3 regions of the Mesorhizobium sp. DCY119 genome follow, and region 2 is predicted to be linked to each of the others. Evidence: predicted binding sites of a transcription regulator. Region 2 holds the regulator's gene; each other region holds the start of a gene.
The links. Region 2 encodes PhoB, which activates phosphate uptake and scavenging genes when phosphate is short. Its sites were predicted from a motif close to TGTCATNNANCTGTCAT; they were not measured.
Positions count from the first base shown of each region.

Region 1 (7,492 bases), 1.4 Mb from region 2:
TTTTCGCGCGTCATCGCCATCCCTTAAAAATCGATGGCCGCAAAGAAGATCGCGAACATCCCGTCAAGAATGACGACGATGAAGATGGATTTCACCACAGAGGCAGTTACGTGCTGGCCGAGCGATTCGGCGCTGCCGCCGACTTTCAGACCTTCGACCGACGCGAGAATGCCGATGATCATCGCCATGAACGGCGCCTTGATCAGCCCGGCAAAAATGGTGCTGAGGTCGATGCTGAGACGCAGCCGGTCAACGAACGCGGCCGGTGAAATATCGGAATAGAGCCACGACACGAGAATGGCACCGCCGAGTGCCGCGAAATTCGCGGCGATCGTCAGGCACGGCAAGGCGATCACGAGCGCGACCAGGCGCGGAAACACCAGCACGCCGACCGGATTGAGGCCGATCACCTTCAGCGCGTCCACTTCCTCGCGCATCTTCATGGAGCCGATTTCGGCGGTAATCGCGCTGCCGGAGCGGCCAGCGACCATGATCGCCGTCATCAGCACGCCCAGCTCGCGCAAGACCAGGATGCCGACCAGATCGACGACGAAGATGTCGGCGCCGAAATAGCGAAGCTGGAACGCGCCCTGCTGGGCGACGATGGCGCCGACAATGGCAGACATCAGCACCACGACGGGGATCGCGCCCACGCCCATGCGATCGATCTGGTTGAAGATCGCCGCCAGATTGACGCCATGCCCGCGCCCGAGCTTCATCTGGGCGCCGCGGATCGTCGAGCCGAGAATGCTCATCGCCGCAAGGAAATCGTCCAGCATGGCGTAGACGCCGCGGCCGATGTTTTCGAGTATCGCGATGATAAAGTTCGGGCGGGTTGCTACGGCATCGTCACCGGCCTTGTCGGAGGCCTCGCGGATCGCCCCGAGCAGGATGGACGCGACTTCGCTCTCGCCTTCCAGCTTCGCGCTCGTGCCTTGCGCCTCAGCCGATCTGATAAGCCGGTCGACCAGCCAGGCACCGGCGGTATCGATCCTTTCGATGCCGGAAAGATCGAGCGTCATTGCGCCCGCGCCCTTCCGGGCTTCGATCTTTCGCACATCGGCGTCTATCAAGGCGACGGTGCGCGTTGTCCAGGCTCCGGACAAGGCGTAGGACAATGCGTCGCCTTTCCCCGTCTCCGTGATGCGGGGACCGGCCTCCTCTATTGCGCTCGTTTCCTTGCCGCCATTGAACAACATTGCGGCCTGTCTTATCCCGTCATTCAGAGTCTGTCACTTTCTCGAACTGTGCTGCACCGACTGGCGGAGAAGAAAAATATGGCGCGTGTCCTTTCGGTCAATGCCGAGCGATTTCCGATCGCCGGCACCTTCACAATCTCGCGCGGTTCAAAGACCGAAGCGGAAGTCATCGTCTGCACGATATCGGATGGTAGTTTCGTCGGGCGGGGCGAATGCGTTCCCTACAAGCGTTATGGCGAGACCATGGAAGGCGTTCGTGATGCTATTGAGGCAATCGCGCCCGCAATAGCGGCAGGCATGGGTCGCAAGGCACTTATCGATGCGATGCCGGCAGGTGCCGCCCGCAATGCGGTGGATTGCGCGCTGTGGGATCTGGAGGCCAAGACGTCGGGCAACCCGGTGTGGCGGGAGCTTTCTCAGACCCCGCCGACATCGCTCGAAACCGCTTACACTTTGTCTCTCGGAACGCCCGAAGCCATGGCGGCGCAGGCGCGCGAGAATGCCGGCCGACCGCTGTTAAAGGTCAAGATCGGCGGCGACAACGACATTGCCCGCATTCGCGCCGTCACCGAAGCAGCACCCAACAGCCGAATCATCCTCGATGCCAATGAAGGCTGGACGGACGAGAACATCCGCGAAAACCTTGCCGCTGCAGCCAAACTCGGTATCGCGCTAATCGAGCAGCCATTACCGGTCGGCAAGGATGGCATTTTGCGCCAGGTTCCTCACCTCGTCCCGCTATGCGCCGATGAGAGCGTGCATGGCGTCGACGATCTCGAAAAACTCGCCGGCCTCTACGACGCGATCAACATCAAGCTCGACAAGGCCGGCGGCCTGACCGCTGCATTGGCGCTGCGCGACCGCGCCAAGGACCTGGGCTTCTCGATCATGGTCGGCTGCATGGTCGGAACATCGCTGGCTATGGCGCCGGCTGTGCTTCTGGCGCAGAGCGCAGACTTCGTCGACCTCGACGGTCCCCTGCTTCTGGCGCGCGACCGGGAGCCCGGACTGCTTTACCGGGGTTCTGAGGTCTCACCGCCGGATGCGGCGCTCTGGGGCTGATTTTGCCGCAAGCGCTATGAAGACCAGTCCAACCATCGCAACCGCAGCCATAACGTAGAAGCCGCCAATGCCGAGGCGTCCGTAAAGCGGTCCGGAAACCAGCGTCACTGTCGCCATCGAAAGGCCGTTTGCGAAGAAGGCAATGCCCTGGGCGGCCCCGGTGCGCTCCTCCGCCACGGTTTCGGCAATCAGCTTTTGCACGCCGATCAGGATGAGAGCCGTGGAAAAGGCATGAAGCGACTGGACGGCGAAGAAGCCGCCGACGCCAAGCCCCAGCGGCCAGATCAGCGGAAAGGCAAGCCAGCGGACAATCGCCGCCAACCCCGCCATCAGAAGCAGCGTCGGCGGCCGCATCCTGCCGAAGATGCGCGTGAAGATCATGAACATGCCGACTTCGGCCACAACCGCAGAGGCCCACAGCAAGCCGATCACCGTGTCGTTGATGCCGATCGATTTCCAATAAATGGAGATGAAGCTGTAGAGAAAGCCGTGGCTGGCAACGATGATGCCGGCTCCAACGACGAAGAACACGAAATAGCGGTTGAGAAGCTTTGGCGCCGATTCCTGAATATCGACCGCAGAGAGCGGGGATGCGCGCCGTGGCCGCCCGATACGGGGAGCAATGAACGATACTGCCAGGATTCCAACCAACCCGATGGAAATCATCACCGGCACGGCCTCAGCACCCGTAAACGACAGGATCGCCCCACCGGCAAGATTGGCGCCGAGAAAGGCCGCCGAGCCCCAGATTCGCATATTGGCATAGGTAGAACCGAAACGCCTGACGCCTGAAAGCGCCAATGAATCGGTAAGAGGCGCATGCGGCGTCCATGCCACCGCCAGCGCAAGCGAAACGCCGAGCACGGTCACATAGGTGGGTGGCAAAAAATAGCCCGCCGAGATCAGCAGCGCCGCCGCAACCATCACGATCAGCACATTGGCGCGATCCTTCGCCTCATCGGCCATGGCCGAGATGAACGGCGTGGTGACGACGCGCAGGAACATCGGTGCGGCAAGGATGATGGCGATCTTCTCCGCGTCGAAGCCTTTTGCCTCCAGCCACAACGGGAAATAAGGAAGATGCACGCCCTGCGGAATGAAAAGAGCCGCAAAGATCAGCGAAATGCGCAGTTCGAAATGACGCGGCTTGACGAGCTGTTCAGGCGAGAGCGGCGGCAATGACATTGAGGGCGCGCAGTCCAGGTAGCGCGACTCATGCGAAAAGATTCAGCCGCGTAGCTGGCTCACTTAACACGGTGAGGATGGCTGCGAAACGTCCTGGTCCAGCCATTTCCTGCGCCAGGCGCTTATGGCTCCGCGGCAAAACCATTGGCTGCGCTGCAGCGTTCCGCACTGCCGGCTGGTGGCCCTGATGATTGCCGAGCACGCCAAGTCGCATGGCGCGCCTGCTTGCCGGTTGCGGCGTCATCGATGACGCCGGAGCATGCAGTGGCAAGCCTTCGGCGCGCTTGCGGCGCCCGTCTGCCAGATCTCTAAACATGGTCGATTGCCCGTCAGGCTGCCTTGACGCCGCCGCCTTCGATTACCGTCGGCACAAAAGTTGTTTCGGCGGCCGGAGCTTTTGCCTGAACCTGCGGCCACCACAGGATTTCCATCGAACCGTCGAAATGCTCCACCACCGCTGTGCAGCTTTCAACCCAATCGCCCGTATTGATGTACCGCACGTCGCCGAAATCCTCGATCACCGCGTGATGGATATGACCACAGATGACGCCATCGACATCCGAACGGCGCGCTTCCTCGGTCAGGACGTCCTGGAAGGCGCCGATGAAATTCACCGCCTTCTTGACCTTGACCTTGGCCCAGGACGAGAACGACCAGTACGGCATGCCGAACAGACGCCGCGCCCGCGAGACGACCCGGTTGACGATGATGGCCATGTCGTAGGCCTTGTCGCCGAGATAGGCGAGCCAGCGGGCATTGTGAACGATCGTGTCGAACTGGTCGCCGTGAATGACGAGATAGCGCTTGCCGTCCGCAGCCTCGTGAATGGCGCGGTCGGCAACGACGATGCCGCCAAAATGCACGCCCTGGAACATGCGCAGGAACTCGTCGTGGTTTCCGGCGATGTAGATGATGTTGGTACCCTTGCGGGCCTGCCGCAGCAGTTTCTGGACGACATCATTGTGGGTCTGCGGCCAGTGCCACGACCGGCGCAGCCGCCAGCCGTCGACGATGTCGCCAACGAGATAGATGGTCTCCGCCTCGTGATGGCGCAGGAAATCGATCAGGAACTCAGCCTTGGCCGGCTTGGAGCCCAGATGGACGTCAGAAATGAACAGGGTGCGGAATGCGCGAGGTGCTTCGCCGGACATGGGTTCTGTTCCGTTGCTGTCGCGCAGCCTATGCCCCGATTCATGCAACAGGCGTATGACGGTTGCGGTCTGCGTCACCGGCGCGATAGGTTGGCCGCCTGCAAATCGGAGAAAGCACATCATGGATCTCGGCATTCGGGGAAAGACAGCGATCGTCTGCGCATCAAGTCGCGGGTTGGGACGCGGCTGCGCTATCGCCTTGGCGGAAGCCGGCTGCGATCTTGTCGTCAACGGACGCGACGCGGCGATCCTGGCAAAAACCGCGCAGGAGATTCGCGACCGCTTTGGCGTGAAGGTTATCGAAGTTCCGGGCAGCGTTTCCGACCCGGAGGTTCAGAAGCAATTGCTGGCGGCAGCCCCCGCACCCGACATTCTGGTCAACAACAATGGCGGGCCGCCCTTCCGCGACTTCAAGGAACTCGACCGGCAGAAAATGCTCGACGGCGTCGTCAACAACATGATCACGCCGATCGAGCTCATCCAGTCCGTGGTCGGGGGCATGGCCGAGCGCGGTTTCGGCCGTATCGTCAACATCACGTCGCTGTCGGTCTATGTGCCGATTCCCGGCCTTGATCTGTCGTCGGGCGCGCGTGCCGGCCTGACATCGTTCCTGGCTGGCGTTGCCCGCACGGTTGCCGACCGCAACGTGACCATCAACAACATGCTTCCGGGCAAGCTCGACACAGACCGGCTTCGTGGCCCGCACGAGCCAGGCAGCGTCGAGTCGCCCGAAGCATCACGTGAGCGCAAGACGCGTATCAGCGCCGACGTTCCGGCCAAACGCCTCGGCACGCCGGAAGAGTTCGGCCAGATCTGCGCCTTTCTCTGCTCGGTTCACGCGGGTTATCTCACCGGGCAGAACATACCCGTCGATGGCGGGCTCTATGTGAGCGCCTTCTAGGGGGAATTCACCAGCCGATTCATTTCGCGAGATTCTGACGGCAAGTAACTGGAATCATGGGATCTTCCCGATTCCAGTTATTTTCGTTCACGGACCGCCTCGAAAAACCGGAATCGCATGATAAAACACAGTCGAAACGATCGAATACGGGGTTAAACCGCAACCATGGACAACGAAAAAAACAACGATGCGGCGCGTTCCGATTTCGAAGAGGCGGCGCTGTATTTCCATAAATACCCGGTGCCGGGAAAGCTGGAGATCCAGGCAACCAAGCCCCTAGGCAATCAGCGCGACCTGGCGCTGGCCTATTCGCCAGGCGTCGCCGCACCGTGCCTCGCGATCAGGGACGATCCCGCAACGGCTGCGGACTATACCGCGCGCGCCAATCTGGTCGGCGTGGTCTCGAACGGCACTGCCGTGCTCGGCCTGGGCAATATCGGTCCCCTCGCCTCCAAGCCGGTGATGGAAGGCAAGGCCGTCCTGTTCAAGAAATTCGCCGGCATCGATGTGTTCGACATCGAGATCGACGCGCCTGAGATCGACCGCATGGTCGAGACCATTTCGGCACTTGAGCCGACTTTCGGCGGCATCAACCTCGAAGACATCAAGGCTCCCGAGTGCTTCGAGGTGGAGGAGCGTTTGAAGGCTAGGATGAAAATCCCGGTCTTCCACGACGACCAGCACGGCACCGCGATCATCGTTGCGGCAGCGGTGCTGAACGGTCTCGAATTCGCCGGCAAAAAGATCGAGGACATCAAGATCGTCACGTCGGGTGCTGGTGCGGCAGCGCTTGCCTGCCTCAACCTCCTGGTTTCGCTTGGCGCCAAGGTGGAAAACATCTGGGTCACCGACCGTTTCGGCGTTGCCTACAAGGGGCGGCTGGACGAGATGGACCGCTGGAAAGACCCCTATGTGAAGGACACCAATGCGCGCACGCTTGAGGATGTCATCGGCGGCGCGGACGTATTCCTCGGCCTCTCTGCTGCAGGCGTTCTGAAGCCTGAACTGCTGAAGCACATGGCGGACAAGCCGCTTGTCCTGGCACTTGCCAACCCCACGCCGGAGATCATGCCGGAAGTCGCTCGCGCGGCGCGGCCGGACGCCATGATCTGCACCGGTCGGTCGGATTTCCCCAATCAGGTCAACAACGTACTGTGCTTTCCTTACATCTTCCGCGGTGCACTCGACTGCGGCGCCAGCGCTATCAATGAAAACATGAAGATGGCCGCCGTCCGCGCCATCGCAGCCCTTGCCCGCGAGGAACCGTCAGACGTCGCAGCGCGTGCATATTCCGGCGAGACGCCGGTCTTCGGACCCGATTTTCTGATCCCCTCGCCGTTCGATCCGCGCCTGATCCTGAGAATCGCACCGGCGGTTGCAAAGGCTGCCTGCGACACCGGGGTTGCAACGCGACCCATTACCGATTTTCCGGCCTATATCGACCGGCTCAACCGCTTCGTCTTCCGCTCCGGCCTTGTCATGAAACCGGTGTTTTCCACTGCGAAGATGTCGACGGCCAAACGCGTCATCTATGCCGACGGCGAAGACGAGCGCGTGCTGCGCGCCGCACAGGTGGTGCTTGAGGAAGGCATTGCCGAGCCGATCCTTATTGGCCGCCCGAATGTCATCGATGTCCGGTTGCGGCGCTACGGCTTGCGCATTCGCCCCGGCACGGATTTCGAACTGATCAACCCCGAGGACGATCCGCGCTACCGCGACTATGTCGATCAGCTGATCGAGCTCACCGGCCGGCGCGGCGTGACCCAGGAAGCTGCGCGCACCATGGTCCGAACGGATACGACGGTCATCGCGGCACTTGCCATGCGGCGCGGCGATGCCGACGCCATGATCTGCGGCCTCGAAGGGCGATTTGCCCGTCATTTGCGCAATGTGACACTGATCATCGGACCGCGCGCCGGCGTCAGCGACCGTGATCTCTCCACACTGTCGATGCTGATTTCGAGCCGTGGCGTTACCTTCTTCACCGATACCTA
Region 1 is NZ_CP031834.1:2,542,213-2,549,704, reverse strand. Features, by position in the region: gene DZG07_RS12350 (ABC transporter ATP-binding protein) at 1-20, opposite strand, end outside; gene DZG07_RS12345 (ABC transporter permease) at 24-1,199, opposite strand; gene dgcA (N-acetyl-D-Glu racemase DgcA) at 1,278-2,261, shown strand; gene DZG07_RS12335 (MFS transporter) at 2,232-3,446, opposite strand; gene DZG07_RS12330 (UDP-2,3-diacylglucosamine diphosphatase) at 3,776-4,597, opposite strand; gene DZG07_RS12325 (SDR family oxidoreductase) at 4,719-5,498, shown strand; gene DZG07_RS12320 (NADP-dependent malic enzyme) at 5,664-7,492, shown strand, end outside.
Region 1: the regulator PhoB is predicted to act here: its motif matches at 4,642-4,658, upstream of DZG07_RS12330 (UDP-2,3-diacylglucosamine diphosphatase).

Region 2 (7,492 bases):
CTGGTGACGCTCGGACCCTTCCTGCGCGACCTCAGTGCAGCCCTTGCCGGCGGCACCTCCTTCATCCAGGCGCAGAGCATCCTGACAGCCGGCCTCGTCATGGGCGTCATGCTCATTCCGGTGGTCTCGTCGCTGTCCGACGACATCATCACCGCGGTGCCGCGCGCCATGCGCGACGGTTCGCTCGGCCTCGGCGCGACGCGCTCGGAGACGATCCGCAAGGTGATCTTGCCGGCTGCGCTGCCGGGCATTGTCGGCGCCATCCTGCTCACAGCCTCGCGTGCCATCGGTGAGACGATGATCGTGGTGCTTGCCGCAGGCGTGGCCGCAAACCTGACGCTCAACCCGTTCGAGGCGATGACCACCATCACCGTCAAGATCGTCAATCAGCTCACCGGCGACCTTGAGTTCAACTCGCCGCAGACGCTGGTCGCCTTCGCGCTGGGTATCACGCTCTTCTTCCTGACGCTGATCATGAACATCTTCGCCCTCTACATCGTGCGCAAGTACCGGGAACAGTACGAATGACCGACATTTCCATGGACACAGTGGCTGGTGCCGTCCCCCGTCCGCGCCGCGATATCGGGCTGAAGCGCCGCTACGCCGCCGAACGCCGCTTCCGCATCTACGGCATGCTGGCGATCTCGGTCGGCCTCGTCTTCCTGGCGATCATGCTGTTTTCGATCGTCTCCAAGGGCTACACGGCGTTCTGGCAGACGACGGTGTCCCTGCCGATCAATTTCGACGAGAAGATCCTTGATCCGGACAACAAGCGCGCCACCGATCCGAGCGTGCTGATCTCAGCCAATTACCCCAAGCTGGCCGAGAATGCGCTGGTCGCAAAGCTCGGCATCAACCCGGACGACAAGGTGACGATCCGCAAGCTCAAGGGCTTCCTGTCGGACGGCGCGCGCACGCAACTGCGCGATGTGGTCGCCGCCGACCCCTCGGTCATCGGCACGACACGCAACGTCGACATCCTGGCGGCCGCCAATCTCGACTCGGCCTTCAAGGGCCAGATCGATCTCAACGTCGATGAGGCGCGGCGCAAGGTTTCCGACCAGCAGGTCATCTGGATGAAGCAGCTGACGGCCGATGGTTCGATGGCCGAGCATTTCAACAAGGGCCTGTTCACCTTCGGCGCGTCCAGCCGTCCTGAAACCTCGGGCATGGGCGTAGCGATCATCGGCTCCTTCTACATGATGGTGATCGTGCTCCTGCTCGCCCTTCCCATCGGCGTTGCCGCCTCGATCTATCTTGAGGAATTCGCCAAGAAGAGCCGCCTGACCGACCTGATCGAGGTCAACATCAACAATCTGGCCGCGGTGCCGTCGATCGTCTTTGGCCTGCTCGGTCTGTCGGTGTTCATCAACTTCCTCGGCCTGCCGCGTTCGGCGGCCTTTGTCGGCGGCCTCGTGCTGACGCTGATGACCCTGCCGACGATCATCATCGCGACGCGCGCCGCCCTTGCCGCAGTGCCGCCGTCGATCCGCTCGGCAGCGTTGGGTCTCGGCGCATCCAAGATGCAGATGGTGTTCCAGCACATATTGCCGCTGGCTGCCCCCGGCATCCTGACCGGCACCATCATCGGCCTGGCGCGCGCGCTGGGCGAGACGGCGCCGCTGCTCTTGATCGGCATGGTCGCCTTCGTCGCCAATTATCCGACGACGCCTTTCGAGCCGGCGACGGCCTTGCCGGTGCAGATCTACATGTGGGCCAACGAGGCCGAGCGCGCTTTCGTCGAGCGCATGTCGGGCGCCATCATCATCCTGCTCATCTTCCTGATGGCGATGAACATCACCGCGATCGTGCTGCGCCGCCGCTTTGAACGGCGCTGGTAGAAAAGGACCATGTTATGAACATCATGACCGAGAAAGCACTCGAAAGCGCAGTGAGCGATAAAATGAGCGGCACACCCAACGAAATCATCAAGATGCGCGGCAATAAGGTCGGCGTGTTCTACGGCGAAAAGCAGGCGCTGTTCGATGTCGACCTCGACGTGCGCGAGAACCAGGTGACGGCGCTGATCGGCCCTTCGGGCTGCGGCAAGTCGACCTTCCTGCGCTGCCTTAACCGCATGAACGACACCATCGACAGCGCGCGGGTGACCGGCAAGATCACGCTCGACAACGAAGACATCTACGACAAGAACATCGACGTGGTCGAACTGCGCGCCCGCGTCGGCATGGTCTTCCAGAAGCCGAACCCGTTCCCGAAGTCGATCTACGAGAACGTCGCTTACGGCCCGCGCATCCACGGCCTGGCCAAGAAGAAATCCGAACTCGACCATGTCGTCGAGACCAGCCTGAAGAAGGCCGGCCTGTTCAACGAGGTCAAGGACCGCCTGCTCGAACCCGGCACCGGCCTTTCCGGCGGCCAGCAGCAGCGCCTGTGCATCGCGCGCGCGATCGCGGTTTCACCCGAAGTGATCCTGATGGATGAGCCGTGCTCGGCGCTCGATCCGATCGCGACTGCAAGGGTCGAGGAACTGATCGACGAACTGCGCCAGAACTACACGATCGTCATCGTCACCCACTCGATGCAGCAGGCCGCGCGCGTTTCGCAGCGCACGGCGATGTTCCATCTCGGCTATCTCGTCGAAGAAGGTGCGACCGACAAGATGTTCACCAACCCCGACGACAAGCGAACCCAGGACTACATCACCGGCCGCTTCGGCTGACGCGAACACGACGCGGATTGCAAGGACAGCATCATGGGCGAACATACCGTCACCTCTTTCGATGAAGATCTGGGACATATCGACCGTCTCATCCGGGATATGGGCGACCTGGCCGGCTCGATGGTCAGCGCTTCGATCCAGGCGCTGGTCCAGTCGGACAATGCGCTCGGCCAGCGCGTCGTTTCGGACGACGCCATCATGGACGCGCGCCAGCGCGAGCTCGATGAGCGCGCGATCACGCTGATCGCCAAGCGCCAGCCGATGGCGCAGGACCTGCGCGCCGTGGTCGGCGCCATCCGCATGGCCGGCGATCTGGAGCGAATCGGCGACCTTGCCAAGAACATCGCCAAGCGCGTCAGCGCTGTCGGCCAGAGCGCTACGCCGCGCGACCTTGCCCATTCGATCGAGGCGATGTCGGGCATGGTGCTGGATCAGGTTCGGGAGGTGGTCGACCACTATGTGTCGCGTCGGCCTGAAGAGTTGCAGGCGCTGCGCGCCGCCGATGAGAAGATCGACGTCAAATACACCGCCGTGTTCCGCGAGCTCCTGACCTACATGATGGAAGACCCGCGCAACATAACCGCTTGCACACATCTCCTGTTCTGCGCCAAGAATCTGGAGCGTATCGGCGACCATGTCACCAACATTGCCGAAAACGCCTATTATGTGATGACCGGCAAGCAGCTTCCGCTCAATCGGCCGAAGCAGGACGAAACTTCGATGACTGCACCGGCCGCGTGAGGCGGGTCGGCAGCGAAGCTTTAAAAGGGTAAGCTTGTTCCACCGGCGGTGCGAACCCGCCGGACACCATGCGAAAGGCGAGGGGGCTCGAACCGGATCGCGTTAACAGGACGGCAAATTGATGATCGCACCCAAAGTCATGGTGGTCGAAGACGAAGAGCCGCTGGGCGTGCTGCTTCGCTATAATCTCGAATCGGAAGGCTATCAGGTCGAGATCGTGCCGCGCGGCGACGAGGCCGAAATCCGGCTTCAGGAAAACGTACCCGATCTTCTGGTGCTGGACTGGATGCTGCCGGCGGTTTCCGGCATCGAGCTTTGCCGGCGGCTGAGAATGCGCCCCGAAACCGAGCGCCTGCCGATCATCATGCTGACGGCGCGTGGTGAAGAAAGCGACCGCGTGCGCGGGCTTTCCACCGGGGCCGACGACTATCTGGTCAAGCCGTTCTCAACGCCGGAATTCATGGCGCGGGTGAGGGCGCTTTTGCGCCGCGCCAAGCCGGAAGTGCTGTCCAGCGTGCTCAAGGTCGGCGACATCGTGCTCGACCGCGAGGCGCACCGCGTCTATCGCAAGAAGAGCGAGATCAAGCTTGGGCCGACGGAATTCCGCCTGCTCGAATTCATGATGCGCCATCCCGGCCGAGTCTTCTCGCGCAGCCAGCTTCTCGACAATGTCTGGGGCGAGACGATCTATATCGATGAGCGCACGGTGGACGTGCATGTCGGCCGGTTGCGCAAGGCCGTCAACACGGGCCGCATGCCCGATGTCATCCGCACCATTCGCGGCTCGGGCTACGCCATCCGCGAGGACTGAGCGGTTGCCTGACGCTTCTCAGGCAACCTTGTGGCCGGCTGCTGCCGGGCTTGAGCCCGGCGCAAAAATCTCCTGATCGACAAAGGTCAGCGCCTGCATGGTGCTGCCCTCGCGGATGAGTGGTAGCTCGTTCGGCTCTGTATCGAAGGAAATCGCCTTGTTGTGCTGGCCGCCGGCGGTCTTGTCGATCGCTTCGCGCAGCGCCGGCTCGATCAGGTCGAAAGCGGTCGCGCCGATGCCGACGACGGCCACCGGAGCAGGATCGATCAGCGCGAACAGGCTTCCCAAGCCGAAGCCGATCGCTTCGCCGGCCTTGCGGAACGCTTCGCGCTCGGGGCCGGGCCCTGCACGCGCCACATCTGCCAGCATGCGCATGTCGCCATCGCTGATGTCGGCAAGCGGCGCGTCGTCTTCGCTTGCCTGTTTTGCCTTACGCCATATTGCGTAGTTGCCGGCATAGGCTTCGACGCAGCCGCGGCGGCCGCAGCGGCAGAGCGCGCCATCGGGCCGGTGGATCATATGGCCGAACTCGCCGCCGGAGGATTGCGTGCCGGTGAAGAGGTCGCCCTTCAGCACCATGCCCATGCCGATGCCGTGCGAAAGCAGCACGGCGATGAAGTCGTTGTGGTAGCGCTCGGGCTTGCGCCATCTCAGCGCCACCGCGATCATGTTGCAGTCGTTCTCGACGGTCACCGGAATGCCGGTTGCTTCCTCGATGATGTCGGCGAACGCGATGTGGGTATGCGCCGTGATCGGCGTCCACAGCATGGCTCGGGAGGTGGAATCGGTGATGCCCTGCACGGCCATGCCGATGCGCATCACGCGCCGGCCGGCCGATTTACGCAGCGCGATCTGCCGGCGCACCATGGCCACGCATTCGCCGATCAAGCCGTCGCGCGACATGGTTAGCGTTTCAAGCTTGCGCTCTTCCTCGGACACGACCTCACCGGAATAGTCGACGATCGCGACCGAAAGGAAGTTCAGGGAAAGGACGACGGTGACGATTTCGGCGGCATCGGGGTTCAGTTCCAGCGCCACCTGTGGCCGCCCGCGCTTTTGTGACGACGCCTCGGGTCCCTTGGCCTCCAGCAGGATGCCCTCGGCGATGAGGTCCGACGAGATTGCGGAAATGGTCGAGTGGCTGAGGCCGGTCGAGCCGGCGATTTCGGTGCGCGACGGCTGTTGCGCCTGGCGCACGGCGGCAATGACCATGGCGCGGTTGCGCTTGCGCAGATCGTCGTGACGGATCGCGACCGACATGTTTTCGTATTCCTCCCGGGAGCCTGTTCATTCCGCCGAAGCGGAACGGCTCCTGCCTTGTTGTTGGACCGCGATCACTCCTCGGACGAGGGTTCCTGGCCTTTGCAACCGTTGCGAACCATCCCTTCACCAGACAGGCCCGTCAACAGCGGCACAAGGATATTGACAGAACTCTGCGCATGCGTCATTCTTTTTTTCGAGGCTCGAAAAAAAGAGCTTCTGGGTGGGCCCGAGGGCCAAAGTATCGTTGCGCTGTCATGGCGCCAGGGAGGAAATCATGAAGAAGTTTGCAACCGCCATGCTGGCGGGTGTTGCGCTGTCCATGTCGCTGGGCGCTGTTGCGCATGCGAAGGACAAGATCGTCGGCGTGTCGTGGTCGAATTTCCAGGAAGAGCGCTGGAAGACCGACGAAGCCGCGATCAAGGCTGCTCTCGAAGCATCCGGCGACAAGTACATTTCCGCTGACGCGCAGTCGTCGGCTGCCAAGCAGCTCACCGACGTCGAAAGCCTGATCAGCCAGGGCGCCAACGCGCTCATCATCCTGGCACAGGATTCGAGCGCCATCGGACCGGCCGTCGAAAAGGCCGTTGCCGAAGGCATTCCGGTTGTCGGCTATGACCGCCTGATCGAAAACAAGGACGCCTTCTACCTGACCTTCGACAACAAGGAAGTCGGGCGCATGCAGGCCAAGGGCGTGTTCGACGTCAAGCCGGAAGGCAACTACGTCTTCATCAAGGGCTCGGGTTCCGATCCGAACGCGGACTTCCTGTTCGCTGGTGCAATGGAAGTGCTCAAGGACGCGATCGACTCGGGCAAGATCAAGAATGTCGGCGAGGCCTATACCGATGGCTGGCTGCCCGCCAACGCGCAGAAGAACATGGAGCAGTTCCTGACCGCCAACGACAACAAGGTCGATGCAGTCGTTGCCGCCAATGACGGCACTGCCGGCGGCGCGATTGCCGCTCTCGACGCCCAGGGCCTGGCCGGCTCGGTTCCGGTTTCGGGACAGGATGCCGACCATGCAGCACTCAACCGCATCGCGCTTGGCACCCAGACCGTTTCGGTGTGGAAGGACTCGCGCGAACTCGGCAAGACTGCAGCCGAAATCGCCTCGCAGCTCGCTGACGGCACCGCGATGGACAAGATCGCGAACGCCGTGAAGTTCGACGGCGGCCCGAACAAGGTCGAGATGACCTCGGTGTTCCTGAAGCCGGTTCCGGTCACCAAGGACAATCTGAACGTCGTCATCGACGCCGGCTGGGTTTCCAAGGACGTCGTCTGCCAGGGCGTGAAGGCAGGTTCGGTTCCGGCCTGCAACTAAGCCATTCGGCTTGAATAGCGACGCCGCGGTTTGATCAGAGCCGCGGCGTTTTCTTAAGGGCTTTTGCTAGAAGGCCCGATGTTTTGAAACGACGCATGACCCCCTCGGGAAATCGTTCCGGTTTTCAGGGGCATGCGCTAGGATGAAGTCCGGCTATCGGCGAAAGACCGTTAAGGCCGGCGGGAGGAAGTCATGACCGACGTGACAACGAGCGAATCTGCGGATCGGGCTCGAGCATCCGAACTCGGCGCTGTCGCCCGGTTTCTCAAGGCCACAGAACTCGATACCCGCATGCTCGGCATGGTCGGCGCGCTCCTGGTTATCTGGATCGGCTTCCATATCCTGTCGAACGGGCTGTTTCTGACGCCCCGCAACCTGTGGAACCTCTCGGTTCAATCATCATCTGTAGCGGTCATGGCCACCGGCATGGTGCTGGTCATCGTTACGCGCAACATCGACCTTTCCGTCGGCTCTCTGCTCGGTTTCGTCGGCATGATCATGGGCGTTACCCAGGCGGTGTTCCTGCCGCGGGTGATGGGCTTTCCGCTCGGCGACCCGTCCATTTGGGTCATTGCGCTGGCTGCCGGCCTCGTCGTCGGCGTGGTGATCGGCGCCTTCCAGGGCTTTCTCATCGCCTATCTCGGCATTCCGGCCTTCATCGTCACGCTCGGCGGCCTGC
Region 2 is NZ_CP031834.1:1,128,757-1,136,248, forward strand. Features, by position in the region: gene pstC (phosphate ABC transporter permease subunit PstC) at 1-528, shown strand, start outside; gene pstA (phosphate ABC transporter permease PstA) at 525-1,841, shown strand; gene pstB (phosphate ABC transporter ATP-binding protein PstB) at 1,856-2,680, shown strand; gene phoU (phosphate signaling complex protein PhoU) at 2,714-3,421, shown strand; gene phoB (phosphate regulon transcriptional regulator PhoB) at 3,543-4,232, shown strand; gene DZG07_RS05490 (ROK family protein) at 4,251-5,492, opposite strand; gene xylF (D-xylose ABC transporter substrate-binding protein) at 5,770-6,813, shown strand; gene DZG07_RS05500 (sugar ABC transporter permease) at 7,006-7,492, shown strand, end outside.

Region 3 (7,492 bases), 130 kb from region 2:
TGACGATTAATGGTTAATCCGCCCTTTCTTTGGTGCAAGGCAAATAAAAATGGCCGCAACCGAGTTTAGGGTCGGGACCTGTTACCAGAGATTTATGTTGCAATGCAATAAATGCATTCCCGCCATGCAAAAGCGTCTGTTCAAGTCGGATAAGGGCATTCCCATCTATAGGTTACCGAAACAATGGAGGCTACCATGAACCCGATCCGCACTTTCCGTAACTGGCGCCGCTACAGCGAAACCGTCCGCGAACTGAATCGTCTCACCGATCGCCAGCTTGGCGACCTGGGCATCAACCGCGGCAACATCGCAAGCATCGCCCGCACCTCGATCTAAAGTCGATTGAAAGCAGAGCCGGCCAGTTTGGGATAGTTCATCCCGCCGGTTCCGAGCCCGCTGGACCTTGTCCGGCGGGTTTTGTCGTTTTGAGCCAATCTAAAACAAAACGGCCGCAGCTTTCGCCACGGCCGTTTCGTTTACCGGCTAAATTTCCGCGCGATCAGTTGATGGCAGCGATGTTGCCGAGGCGGAGGAACAGGGTTTCGCCCGACGAGTCGTCGACACCGTCATTGTCGGTGACGACATAGGCGTCGCCATTGGCGTCGATGGTGAAGCCTTCGACCTTGTCGACGACATAGCCATTGGTGGCGGCCTTCAGGTCCGGCACGAGGTCGCGCACCAGCGTTTTTTCGACCAGCGGCAGTTCGCCGTCGAGCTTCGCCGGCTTGAAGGCGTCGAGCGAGACGGACTGGATGCTCTTCAGCTTGGCTTCGGTGCCGATGAGATTGTCGCGCTCGATGATGTAGAGCTTGCCGTCATGGGCGGTGATTTCCGACAGGCCGACCCAGCCTTTTTCGGTCTTTTCGAGCGGATAGCGCACGCCTGACCATTCCTTGGCTTTCGGCTTATAGGCGAGCAGCTTGACCTGACCCTTCGGATCGTCGGCCCATTCGCGCTGCACGGCCATGACCAGCGTCAGGTCGTCGCCTTCGCCGATGGTGGTGATGCCTTCATAACCGAAGCGGCCATCCTTGCCGATGAGTTCGGCCGGAAGCGGGATCTCCTGCTTGATCTCGCCCTTGGCGTTGACCTTGTAGATGGCATTCGCCGTCAGCTTGGCGGCGTCGCCTTCGGAGGCCAGCCAGAAACCGTCGTCGCCATCGGAAGCGATGCCTTCGATGTCGAGCTTCTGGGCAGGCGCGCCGTCGCGGGTCACGACCAGCTTGCCGGTGATGACGGCAGGCGTCTTGGTGGCATCGATGGTGAAGATCGACGGCTGCGAGCGGTAGACCGAGTCCGACACGGCATAGAGCTTGCCGGCTTCCTTGGGGTCGGCGGCGAGGCCGGAGAGAGCGCCCCAGCCGATCGGCTTGCCGTCTTCGGCAGTGTTGGAGACGATCATCGGATAGGCGGCCGGGCCTTCGCCCATCTCATAGACCATGACATGCGAGCGCACGCCGCCGTCTTCGACCAGGTCGGTCTCGTTGGCGGTGACGAGCAGGTTGCGCGAGGGGATGGCGACCAGACCCTCCGGGCCGATGCCCGAGGGCAGCAGCTGGACGAATTCCGGCTCGGCGCCGGTGTCCTTGTAGACGGCGATCATCGAAGCGCGTTCGCTGGCGATGAAGATGTACTGTGTGTCGCCGAACTTGGCGACTTCAGCGCCTTCCAGCTCGACGCCCTTCTTGTTGCGCTTTTCCGGGTAATGGCCGGCGGCGGCGATCTTCATTTCGAGCGACGGGCCGGATTCGTAGAGCACCTTGCCGGTCTTGTCGAAGATGGTGAAGGAGCGCGAACCGCCCTTGTAGTCGCCTTCATTGGCGCTGACGAAACGGTCGTTGTCGAGCCACTTGATCGCGTCCGGCTCGCGGGCCACGCCCTTCATGCTGCCGGTGAAGTTCAGCGCGCCGTCGTTCTTGGTGTCGACGCCTTCGAGGTCGACCGAGCCGGCGGAGAAATGCGCCGTGACCTTGCCGGTTTCGGCATTGACGATGGCGATGTGGTTGTTTTCCTGCAGCGTGACGGCGATTTCATTGGCGTCGTTGAAGTCGACGAATTCCGGCTCCGGGTCTTCCGAGGCGATTTCCGACAGGCCGGTCATCTCGACGGTCTTGATGGTGGCGCAGTCGGGCGTGCCGTCCTTCAGCGAAACGATCTTGAGGAAGCCTGCGGGAAGCTGCGGCAGCTCGCCGTCATTCAGGTCCTCGTCGCGCTCGTTCTCGATGGCGATGGCCGCGAACTTGCCATCCTTGCTGACGGCGACGGAATCGGGCTGGCCGCCGAGATCGCAGGTGGCTTCGATCTTCCTGGTGGCGGCGTCGATGACGGTGAGGTTGCCCGAAGGCTTGGCCTTGCTCTCCGACGTGTTGACGCCGGCCAATACTTTCGTGCCGGCAAAGACGACGGAGGTCGGCTCACCCTCGATCTTGACGATGCCGCCGGCCTTCGGCGCCTTGGCGTCGGAAATGTCGATGAAACCGACCGCGCCGAGCGGGCTGTCGGAATAGACCAGTGTCTTGCCGTCTTCGCTCGCCTTGATGATTTCGGACGAGGTCGGCGACTTCTGGTCAATGTCGGAAGGCAGGTTCGAGGCGACCGGGAAGGATGCGACGCGGTTGAAGAAACTGTCGGCATGGGCCGGCAGCGCGACCGACGCGGCAAGGGCCGCTGTGAGTATCAAAAGGCGGGAGTGACGGGGCATCATGAACCTCTCCTGGTTGCTGAGTTCCATGCTGCTTTGGGCGATCGATATTTCACTGCGATGACGGACAGGTGACAGTTCGATGACAACGAACCGTCATCGCGGCCCGATGCGAAGTTTTCTTGCTCCCGGCCACGAACAAGGTTATATACGCCTCGAATTTCCCAATTCCGGTGGTCTGAACCACCGCCCGCGCACAAGGGACGCGGGCGAACGAGAGGATATTATCTGATGGCCAACACGCTTCTGATGCCCAAGGCGACCGCAGTCTGGCTGGTCGACAATACAGCGCTTTCCTTCGAGCAGATCGCCCAGTTCTGCGGCCTGCACCCGCTGGAAGTGAAGGCGATCGCCGACGGCGAGTCCGCGCAGGGCATCAAGGGCATGGACCCGATCATGACCGGCCAGCTCACCCGCGAGGAAATCGCCCGCGGCGAGAAGGACGGCAACCATCGCCTGAAGCTTTCCGAGCCGAAGGTGCGGGTGCCCGAGAGCAAGCGCAAGGGCCCGCGCTACACGCCGCTGTCCAAGCGCCAGGACCGCCCCAACGCCATTTTGTGGCTGGTGCGCAACCATCCCGAGCTGAAGGACGCGCAGATCTCTCGCCTCGTCGGCACCACCAAGGCGACTATCGAGCAGATCCGCGAGCGCAAGCACTGGAACTCCGCCAGCCTGCAGCCGATGGACCCGGTGACGCTGGGCCTGTGCTCGCAGATCGACCTCGACATTGAAGTGCAGCGCGCCTCGAGCGGACGCCCGGCTGCCGCACCGTCCGGCGACACGCTGCTGCCGGCATCCATGACCGAAAGGCTGGAGCCGAAGATCGAAGCCGTGGCCGACGAGGACAAGGAACTCGACGCCAACGCCGTCTTCGCCAAGCTTTCGGCGCTGAAGTCGAAGACCCCCGACGAGGACGAAGACGACCGTCCCTGATCCTTAAAAGCCCGCTTCGAGCGGGCTTTTTTTATTGGCCTGACTTGGACACCGGGCAGGCCAAACCCATGGTCGCAAAATCCGGTTTGCAACACAGCCAGCATCAGACGCAAAGCATCGTTTTCAACGGGAGAGCTACGGCGTCAATCCGTGCGGTTACAAGCCAGAACGACGCCATTTTCCGCGAGATGAAGCCGCCAGCCCGCATGCCAAAGCCGGTAGGTCAGCTCATAGATATTGTCGCGGCGCGCATCGAACATGGCAGCGGTCACCCAGTCGCGCAGCTCATAGCAATTGCCTGCTGAACTGTAGAGCGGTTCAGTCAGAAACAGTTGGGCGGCAATGGCGGGCAGTTCCTTCTCGGGAACAGGGTTCAGCAAGTTTCCCTCGAACAGAATAGATATCGCCTCGGTCCGGGCCAGAACCTCTTGAGCATGGGGAGCGTTGGTGTCCACAATTTCGATCTTTGACCAAGCAACCTGTTCGTTGGGATCGGCCTTGTCGATATGTCTTGCAATCTCGGCCACCAGATCGCGGGCCGCTCCTTCTGTGAGCGACGTGGAGGGGCCGGCAAGGTAACTCTCGAAGCGCCGCAACATCTCCGCTCCGTTCGGAAAGAGAGCAAAGCAAACCCGTCGCGTCTCGGGCTGCGCCCGAGCGATGCCGAAAATCAGCCGGTAGTCTGTCTGAACCTCACTCGGAAGCGGATCGGGACGCTCAAATTCCCCGGCCGCACGCAGCGCCGCATCCTTGTCGAACGCATCGTGCCACGCCGCCTGCCACTCCACGAACTTTTGCTTGATCCAGTCACTCTGTTGCCCACGCAGGGTTTCGGGATCAACCGGAGTACGCCCGAGCAAGTTTCTAAACCAGTTTTTCATTCAGATCATGCCGATCCGCGATTTCCATCAGGGTCGGCACAGCATGTCCGATTCGCCGCGTTCCGAAAACCGCGCGGCGATCGCATGGACCGCCGTGCACCTTCCGGTCCGCTGTTCTAACGGCGCGCCTCCGGCAGCATCGGTATGCGGCCGACGCTGTGGAAGCCGCCCGCCGAAAAGGCCTGGAACGGATGGCCGGGGAACCCCGAGCCATGATGATGCGGCGGTGGCAGGCGATGGCAGCGCCAACCGCAACGGCCTCCGCCGTCGAACGCGAACCCGTCATAGCCGTCATAATAGCCCAGCGGCGCGTAGGCGGCATAACCCGGTCCGTAATAGCCGGTGTCTTCCGTCACGCAGCCCGCCAGCGGGGCCAACAACAGCCCCAGTGAAAGTAGCAAGGCCATACGCATAGTCCTTACCTCCTGATGTAGGCAAAGGATGCGCCTCGATGGTGCTTCAACTGTGATGAAGACGGGGCCGGGACAATCACGAACCGATCAAATTTGCGGTGTTGGAGCGTGTGGTGCCAGGGTCTCAGGACGGCTCGGGATTTCACCCATTCCTGCCCCAGATTTCCGTTTGAGCCAGGCCCCGAACCTACCACCACCGTAGCGAGGCTTGACATCGCGATGCGAAATGTAACAATAAAAGTTACATGAATGGAAGCGACGATTTTTCCCAAAGAGCTGCTGCCGCCTTCGATGCGGCCCATGCGCGTTCCTATGCGGAAGGGCCGCCGCGTCAGGTGCCCGGTTTCGCCGGCCTTCATCGTATGACCTCGATGCTGCTTTCGGAGCGCGTCCCAACCAATGGGCGTGTTCTGGTTCTCGGGGCGGGCGGCGGGCTTGAGCTGAAGGCTCTCGCCGACGATCATTCCGGCTGGACGTTCGATGGCGTCGACCCATCGGCCGACATGCTGCGGGTGGCCGAGCAGATCGTGGGACCGCACACTGCCCGCATGCGTCTTCACGAAGGCTACATCGACGCAGCACCAGAGGGGCCGTTCGACGGCGCCGCCTGCCTGCTGACGCTCCATTTCGTGCCTCGCGAGCAACGCGTCGAGACCCTCAGGCAGATCCATCGCCGCCTGCTGCCGGGCGCGCCCTTCGTCGTCGCGCATATCAGCTTTCCGCAGGCCGAGCCCGAGCGGTCGATATGGATCGACCGCCACATCGCTTTTGCCGGAACCGACCCTGCCAATGCAGAGAACGCCCGGCGGGCGATCGGCACCAAACTGTCCATCCTGTCGCCCGAGGAGGACGAAACGATGCTGCGCGAGGCGGGGTTTTCGGGTGTCAGCCTGTTTTATGCCGGGCTGAGCTTCAGGGGCTGGGTGGGCTACGCCTAGCCCTTGCCATCGTCATCGACTGGCGGTGACGATGGCCCTAACAAAGCCCCTAAGCCCCTCCTCCACGAAAGCCGCCACGTCGCCTTTGGGGTCAAACCCCCACCACAGCAGCGAGCCTTGCCACTGCGAGGCCATCAGCAGACCTATGCCGGAAGGCGCATCGGGAAGGCCGGCAAAGCAATCGTCCAATGCTGCGGAAAGCGCCGCTTTCCACGCCGCACCGCGCGCCCGTAGTGCGGGATCGCGCAGGTCTTCGCGCAGCACCAGCAGGCCCTCGGCATAGGTTTCGATGCCGCCATAATCCTGCGACAGCCCGACCAGCAGCGCAATCGCCCCGTCGGGCGTCTTCGGTGCGCTGGCGGCGAGCCGCTCGGTTTTCTCGTCCAGCCCGTCCCAGGCATGCAGCAGCGCCTTCTGCTTCAGCACCGCCTTGTTGCCAAAACGCTGCACCAGCGTCGCCGGCGACAGGCCGCAGGCGCGGCCGAGGCTGTCGAAGGTCAGCGCTTCCGGCCCGCGCTCGTGGATGATTTTCAGCGCGGCTTCCAGCACTTGCTCGTCGGACAGCAACTTGCGGCGGGGCATCTTGACTTCCATTTATAAACGAATATTCACTTATAAATAATTCCAACCGTAAAGGCCAGTGCCGATGATGGTTGATCACAGGAGAGTTCGATGACGCTTGTCGGGAAAGTCGCCCTTGTCGCGGGTGCAACGCGCGGTGCGGGCCGGGGCATCGCGATGGAACTGGGCGCGGCGGGCGCCACCGTCTATGTCACCGGGCGCACGACGCGCGAGCGGCAGTCCGACTATGCCCGGCCCGAAACCATCGAGGAAACCGCCGAACTGGTCACCGCCGCCGGCGGCAAGGGCATCGCGGCGCGCGTCGACCATCTGGTTTCCGAAGAAGTCCGCGATCTCGTTGCGCGCATCCGCGCCGAGCAGGGCCGGCTCGACGTGCTCGTCAACGATGTGTGGGGCGGCGAAAAGCTGTTCGAATGGAACAAGCCGGTGTGGGACCACGATTTGGAAAACGGCCTGCGCATGCTGCGGCTGGCCGTCGACACCCATCTGATCACCGCGCACCACGCCCTGCCCCTGCTGATCGAGCGGCCCGGCGGCCTGCTGGTAGAGGTGACGGACGGCACCGCCGAGTACAATGCCGAGCACTACCGGCTGTCGCCCTTCTACGACCTCTGCAAGGCCTCCGTGCTGCGCATGGCCTGGGCGCATGCCAAGGACCTTGCGCCGCACGGCGCGACGTCCGTTGCGCTCACGCCCGGCTGGCTGCGCTCCGAAATGATGCTGGAAGCGTTCGGCGTGAAGGAAGAAAACTGGCGCGACGCCACCGCAGACATTCCGCACTTCATCATCTCCGAAACCCCGCGCTTCATCGGCCGCGCAGTGGCAGCCCTAGCCACCGACCCCGACCGCGCCCGCTGGAACGGCCAGTCGCTGTCCAGCGGCGGCCTGGCGCAGGTCTACGGTTTTACAGACCTCGACGGCTCAAGGCCTGATGCCTGGCGCTATGTGCCGGAGGTGCAGGATGCGGGGAAGCCGGCGGATGCTACGGGGTATCGGTGAGGGGTCGATGACAGCAGTAGTGCGTATTGCTCAATAAATTATGTT
Region 3 is NZ_CP031834.1:998,789-1,006,280, reverse strand. Features, by position in the region: gene DZG07_RS04765 (DUF1127 domain-containing protein) at 196-336, shown strand; gene DZG07_RS04760 (esterase-like activity of phytase family protein) at 500-2,701, opposite strand; gene DZG07_RS04755 (DUF1013 domain-containing protein) at 2,933-3,634, shown strand; gene DZG07_RS04750 (hypothetical protein) at 3,778-4,515, opposite strand; gene DZG07_RS04745 (hypothetical protein) at 4,632-4,928, opposite strand; gene DZG07_RS04740 (class I SAM-dependent methyltransferase) at 5,174-5,866, shown strand; gene DZG07_RS04735 (TetR/AcrR family transcriptional regulator) at 5,879-6,448, opposite strand; gene DZG07_RS04730 (SDR family oxidoreductase) at 6,539-7,447, shown strand.
Region 3: the regulator PhoB is predicted to act here: its motif matches at 2,773-2,789, upstream of DZG07_RS04760 (esterase-like activity of phytase family protein).